Linked DNA regions of Sandaracinus amylolyticus. The protein of the gene in region 1 interacts with the protein of each later gene in a pairwise test. Links are inferred from orthologs where the notes say so. Each region holds a gene or a part of one and is shown in the gene's direction. Other genes may lie near its edges.

Evidence for each region.
Region 2: the proteins of lpdA (region 1) and DB32_RS09805 interact in binary tests that used the Escherichia coli proteins (3 or more experiments, as listed by UniProt). The link is inferred for Sandaracinus amylolyticus from one-to-one orthologs.

What each region holds. Positions count from the first base shown.
Region 1 is NZ_CP011125.1:6,806,889-6,810,133, forward strand. The notes cover bases 84-3,018. They hold lpdA (dihydrolipoyl dehydrogenase), read left to right. Parts: upstream 84-803; coding sequence 804-2,234; downstream 2,235-3,018. Other genes in these bases: DB32_RS28770 (thiamine pyrophosphate-dependent dehydrogenase E1 component subunit alpha), read left to right, coding at 84-611; DB32_RS28780 (MopE-related protein), read right to left, coding at 2,315-2,959. In the rest of the region: more of DB32_RS28770, read left to right, coding at 1-83; DB32_RS28785 (nidogen-like domain-containing protein), read right to left, coding at 3,090-3,245. UniProt on the Escherichia coli protein: Lipoamide dehydrogenase is a component of the glycine cleavage system as well as of the alpha-ketoacid dehydrogenase complexes.
Region 2 is NZ_CP011125.1:2,336,336-2,339,498, reverse strand. Bases 298-3,150 are described here. They hold DB32_RS09805 (dihydrolipoamide acetyltransferase family protein), read left to right. Parts: upstream 298-965; coding sequence 966-2,336; downstream 2,337-3,150. Other genes in these bases: DB32_RS09800 (PEGA domain-containing protein), read right to left, coding at 2,438-3,150; DB32_RS09810 (hypothetical protein), read right to left, coding at 605-790; DB32_RS09815 (tellurite resistance TerB family protein), read right to left, coding at 298-565. Outside these bases: DB32_RS09820 (S16 family serine protease), read right to left, coding at 1-168; more of DB32_RS09815, read right to left, coding at 239-297; more of DB32_RS09800, read right to left, coding at 3,151-3,163. UniProt on the Escherichia coli protein: E2 component of the 2-oxoglutarate dehydrogenase (OGDH) complex which catalyzes the second step in the conversion of 2-oxoglutarate to succinyl-CoA and CO(2).

The sequences.
Region 1 (3,245 bases):
TCATGGGCGACGGCGCGACCAGCCAGCCCGACTTCCACGCGGCGATGACGTTCGCCGGGATCCACAAGCCGCCCGTGGTGCTGATCTGCCAGAACAACCACTGGTCGATCAGCGTGCCCACCGCGAAGCAGACGGCGAGCAAGACGATCGCGGTGAAGGCGCACGCGTACGGCATCCGCGGCGTGCGCGTCGACGGCAACGACGTGCTCGCGGTCTATCGCGTGGTGAAGGACGCGGTCGATCGCGCGCGCGCCGGTGAGGGCCCGACGTTCGTCGAGAGCCTCACGTACCGCATGGGCCCGCACAGCTCGAGCGACGATCCGACGCGCTACCGCTCGAACGACGAGGTCGAGTCGTGGGCGAAGAAGGACCCGCTCGCGCGCTTCGAGCGCTACCTGCAGAAGGCCGAGCTGCTCGACGACGCGACGAAGGACGCGATCGAGGCGCGCCTGCGCGCGGAGCTCGATGCGGCGCTCGCGCAGGTCGAGGAGCTCGGCCCGCCGGCGCGCGAGACGGTGTTCGAGGACGTGTATGCGTCGTTGCCCGCCCACTTGGCGGAGCAGCGCGAGACGCTCCTCGCACTTCCGCCGGCCCCTCTCGGTCACCACTGATCTCCCAAGGGGGCTCCGCCCCTTTCGAGCCCCGGCCGCCGCCTAGCGGCGGCGCTGCGCGGGGGCCCCCTACGCCCCCTTGCTCTTGCTCAGCGCGGCACTCTCGAGAAAGAGCGCCGCTCGATTCCGCGACAGCCTCCGCTCCGACGCGGGGCTCGATGAACCCACATCTTCTTCGAAGGAACGTTCCTCATGGCCAACAAGAGCTTCGACGCGATCGTCATCGGCGGAGGTCCCGGCGGCTACCCGTGCGCGATCCGTCTCGGGCAGCTCAAGCAGAAGGTGCTCGTCGTCGAGAAGGAGTACGTCGGCGGCGTGTGCCTCAACTGGGGCTGCATCCCCAGCAAGGCGCTGATCGCCGCGTCCGGTCTCTACGAGCGGATCCTGCACGCGGAGAAGATGGGCATCACCGCGCAGGGCGTGCAGATCGACATCGGCAAGATGCAGGACTGGAAGGAGGGCATCGTCAAGAAGCTCACCTCCGGCGTCGCGACGCTGATCAAGGCGAACGGCGGCGAGATCGTGATGGGCACCGCGCGCGTGACCGGCCCCAAGACGGTCGAGGTCACGAAGAGCGACGGCACCAAGGAGACCTTCGAGGCGACGAAGGCGATCGTCGTCGCGACCGGCGCGACCCCGATCGAGCTGCCGCACCTCAAGATCGACGGCGAGACCGTGATCACCGCGCGTCAGGCCGTGTCCATGCGCGAGGCGAAGGGCACGATGATCGTCGTCGGCGGCGGCGTCATCGGCATGGAGCTGGGCATGGTCTACCAGAAGCTCGGCATGAAGGTGATCGTCGTCGAGCTGCTCGATCAGCTCCTCGGCGCGACCGATCCCGACCTCGTGCAGGTCGTGCAGAAGGCCTTCGAGAAGGCGGGCGGCGAGGTGCTGCTCAAGACGAAGGCGACGAACCTCCGCGTCGAGAACAAGAAGGCGATGCTCACCGTCGAGCTGCCCGACGGCGCCAAGCGCGACATCGAGGCGGACAAGGTGCTCGTGTCGATCGGCTTCCGCCCGAACGGCAAGGGCATCGGCCTCGAGGAGATCGGCGTGAAGCTCGATCAGCGCGGCCACGTGCTCGTCGACGACAAGCTCCAGACGAACGTGAAGGGCGTCTACGCGATCGGCGACGTGAGCGGCGCGCCCTACCTCGCGCACAAGGCGACGAAGGAGGGCGAGATCGTCGCCGAGGTGATCGCGGGCAAGAAGTCGGCGCGCGACTGGCGCACGATGCCGAGCGCGATCTTCACCGAGCCGGAGATCGCGACGACCGGCATGAGCGAGCGCGACGCGAAGGCCGCGGGCAAGAAGGTGAAGCTCGGCAAGTTCCCCTTCAGCGTGCTCGGCCGCGCGATGGCGATCGACAGCACCGAGGGCTTCGTGAAGGTCATCCTCGACGAGCAGACCAACGAGGTGCTCGGCGTGGCGATCGTCGGTCCCGAGGCGAGCGATCTGATCAGCGAGGCGAGCCTCGCGATCGAGATGTGCGCGTTCGCCGAGGACGTCGCGATGACGATCCACCCGCACCCGACGCTCGGCGAGGGCGTGATGGAGGCGTTCCACCAGGCGCTGGGGCACGCGATCCACACGAACAACCGCGCGCCGCGTCCCAGCGTCTGATCGACGAGCACGAAACACGAAGAGGCCGAATGCGGCACGCCGCGTCGGCCTCTTCGCGTTCCGTCCGTCTCGTCAGCGCGTCAGCACGAGCCGCCGGTGCACACGAAGTCGAGGTCGCACACGGGCCCGGTGCCGCACCGGCACTCCCCCGCGGTGCAGCGATCCGCCGACTGCGTGCACGTGGTCCCGCAGAACCCGCAGTTCTGCATGTCGGTCTGCAGGTCCACGCACCCGCCCGCGCAGCACGTCCGACCCGCCGCGCAGGGCGCGACGCCCGGCTCCGTCGAGCAGTCGCAGCTCCCGTCCTCGGTGCACACGTCGGCGCGCGTGCGGTCGTCCAGGCTCGCGCAGCCCTCGCAGCACTGCGCGCTCTCGTCGACGCGCCCGTCGCAGTCGTTGTCGCGCTCGTCGCAGAGCTCGGGCGCGCCCGCGAGCGAGCCGAACGGCGGTCGCACGTCGGTGCGCGCGTCGTCGCAGTCGCAGCGCGTCAGGTCGTCGCCGGCGCGGCACGCCTCGATGCCGTCGCCGTCGGTGTCGCCGCACGACGTGTCGCGGCCGTCGCAGTTCTGGTCCATGCGATCGCCGCAGATCTCGATCGCCGGCACGCACCCGCCGCCGCCGCCGTCGGTGCGCACCGTCGAGCCGTCGAGCCCTCCCGACGGGCCGCCGTCGACGCCCGGCGCGACCCCGTCGTCGTCGTCGCCCCCGCACGCGGCGGAGGCCACGAGGAGCAGCGCGCACGCATAGCTTCGCAGTCTTGCCCGGAGCGCTCGAGCGCGGGCCCCGGACGGGAGCGCGCGAGGCGCGCGGATCGGCGGTAGATCGGAGTCGACGAGTCTCATCGGCTCTCTCTCCTCACGCCCGACGAAGACGGCGGCGCACCGCGATCAGCGCGAGCGGCGCCATCACCCACAGCCACGACGCCGGCGCGCGCGGCGCCACGCGACACCCGCAGCCCTGCTCGGGCCGCGTGCGCATCCGTCCGTTCCCACCGTCGCCGGCGACGCCACC
Region 2 (3,163 bases), 4.5 Mb from region 1 along the record:
CGCGATCGCGACGCTGCCCGGATCCGCGAGCGAGAACGCGCGCGCCGCGAGCTCACGCGCGTACCGGCGGGCCGCGACGCCCTCGGCGCGCTCCGCCCGCACCACGAACGGCTCGACGCGCCCGGCGCGCAGCGCGCGCTCGATCGACTCGGGATCGAGCGCGCTCAAGCCGGTGTTCCGAAGCCGTCCGTCTCGAGCGCTGCGCGCGGAGCCCCTGCGAGCGCGAACGCGATCCGCATCAGGACAGGAGCTGCTCGAGGAGCGCCAGGTTCTCGCGCTCCTCCTCGCTGATCTCGCCGTCCGCGCCGACGATGCTCTTCGCCATCTCGAGGAAGAGCGCGCGGTGCTCGCGCGGGATGTCGTTCGGATCGACCTCGTCCGCGCGCGGCGGGAGCTCGAGCCACTGCTGGACCTGCTTCGCCTCGGCGTCGTCCAGCTTGAGCTTGCGCATCATCTTCTGGACGAAGCTGCGCTCCTGATCCGCGATCCGCAGATCGGCCCACGCGAAGGAGCACACGAACTTCATCAGACGCAGGCGGTCTTGGCTGTCGAGGTTGCCGAGCACGTGTCCTCCTGGGGAAAGGCGGCGAGTCTACACCGGGCGTCAGGGCGAGGCGGGCGCGCTCTCGTCGGCGCCGCCGAAGGTGCGCGCGGCACATCCGGCGAACGAGCGCGACGTCAGGTGGCTCACGGCCCAGAGCCCACCCACCGCACCGAGCACGAGCAGCACCACGAGGCGCACCAGGAAGCGTCGATCGCGCCGGAATGCGTGCTCCTCGAGATCGGCCATCGAGCGCGATGATGCGTCGGGGCGAGAGCCACCGCAAAGCCGTGCCACGAGCAGTGGGCATCTCGGTTGAAAGCCCCCAGGCAGTCTGGTAGTGACAGGCACCTTTTTCCGCGGCTTCCGCGGTGTTCGCGACGCGCCCGGCGAAATTCCGCGGGCGCGCGCAGGAGGAGCTCGAATGGCGACGACGGTCGTGATGCCTCCGCTCGGCGAGAGCGTGCTCGAAGGGACCGTGGGAAAATGGCTGGTCCAGGAAGGCCAGCGGGTCGAGCGCGATCAGCCGGTCGTGGAGATCCTGACCGACAAGACCGACAGCGAGATCCCGGCGCCGGCGTCCGGCCTGGTCGTGAAGCTGCTGGTGAACGAGGGCGACACCGTGCCGATCGGCGCGCGCCTGCTCGAGATCGACGAGACCGCGTCGGGCGCGGTCGCGGCCGCCCCCGCGGCTCCGGCGCCTGCCGCCGCGCCCGCGGCGCCCGCGCCGGTCGCGGAGCCGGCGAGCAGCGGTGAGCCCGGTCGCGCGTCGCCCGCGGTGCGCAAGCTCGCGCGCGAGATGGACGTCGACCTCGGCTCGATCGAGGGCACGGGCCAGGGTGGCGTCGTCACCCGCGAAGACGTGCTCCGCGTCGCGAGCGCGGCGCGCCCCGCAGCGGCCCCCGCGCGTCCCTCGGCGCCCGCGATCGCGCCGCCGCCCCCCGCGCCCGTCGCCGCGCCCGCGCCCGCGCCGCGTCCCGCGGCGACGTCGCCCGGTGTGCTCGCCGCCCCCGGCACCGCGCCGGCCGGTCTCGCCGAGGCGCTGCGCGTCCTGTCGGGACAGAGCGCGTTCAAGGTCCCGCCCTACCAGCAGCAGCCGGGCGACAAGGTCGTCCCGTTCTCGCGCCGCCGCCGGATCATCGCGGACCACATGGTCTACTCGAAGCTGTCGTCGCCCCACGTGGTGACGTTCGCCGAGTGCGACCTGCACAAGACCTCGGCGCTCCGCGACAAGCACAAGGACGCGCTGAAGAAGGAGGGCGTGAGCCTCACGTTCCTCGCGTTCGTCACGGCGGCGGTCGCGCGCGCGCTGCGCGAGTACCCGGTGATGAACTCGCGCGTGCTCGAGGACGCGTACGTGCAGCACCGCGACGTGAACCTCGGCATCGCGGTGGAGACCGACGAGGGCCTCGTCGTGCCGGTGATCCGCAAGGCGGACGAGCTGCGGGTGCGCGGCATCGCGCGCGCGATCGACGAGATCGCGACGAAGTCGCGCGACGGCAAGCTCACGCCGGACGACCTCGCGGGCAAGACGTTCTCGATCTCGAACCCGGGCCGCAAGGGCAACCTCGTCGGCGGCGCGATCATCTCGCAGCCGAACGTCGGCATCCTGCGCATCGGCGAGATCAAGAAGCGCGTCGTCGTGGTGGAGAACGACGGCCAGGACACGATCGCGATCCACCCGGTGATGTACATGGCGCTCTCGTACGACCACCGCGTGGTCGACGGCGTCGTCGCGAACGGCTTCCTGTTCCGCGTGAACGAGCTCCTCGAGAAGGGCGAGTTCGAGATCTGAGCCGTGGTTGTCGGAGGGGTCTTGGAGACCCCCTCCCCAACGCACGAAAACGGCCCCTCGCGGGGCCGTTCTCGTTCCGTCGGATCGGGTCCGCGGATCGCTCAGAACGAGCCGAGCACCATCGCGCCCGCGACGCTCTCGCCGACCATCGGGACCACGGCGACGTCGGTCTCTTCGTCGGCGAGCATCCCGCCCTCCTGCGTCGTGATCAGGAGGAACGCGGTCGTGCCCGCCGCGAGGATCGTCGTGATCAGGAGCGCGTCGGTGACGACCGCGAGCGTGCTCGCGCTGTCCGCCGCCTCGCGCCCGTCGACGCGCGCCTGCTCGCGCACCGCCTCGGGCAGGCTCGTGTCCTCGTACGTCGCGACGTGGCGCTCGAAGTCGTCGTTCGCCGCGAGCGCGAGCCCGCCGGTCACACCCGCTGCGATGCCCGCCGCGATCGTGATCGCGCCCGCGACCCACACGCCCTCGAGGATCCGGAACCCACCGCCCGAGCTCGGCGGCGGCGTCGGCTCGGGCTCCGCGATCGGCTCGACGACCGGCTCCGGCTCGGTGCTCGCGACGACCGGCTCGGCCTCCGTCCCCGTCGCCTCGACCGGAGACGCGCCCACGCCCGACGCCACGACCGCCTCCGCGCGCGCGAGGCGCACGTCGACGCGCGCGGTCTGACCGCCCGCGACCGTCACGGTGCGGCGCTCGGCGCGGTAGCCGTCGAGCTGGATGTCGATCGTGTGATCGCCCGCGACCACCCGCACCGGCTCGGCGATCGGCGCGCGTCGCTGCTCGGTGCCGTCGATCGTCACCACCGCGCCGTCGGGCGTGACGTG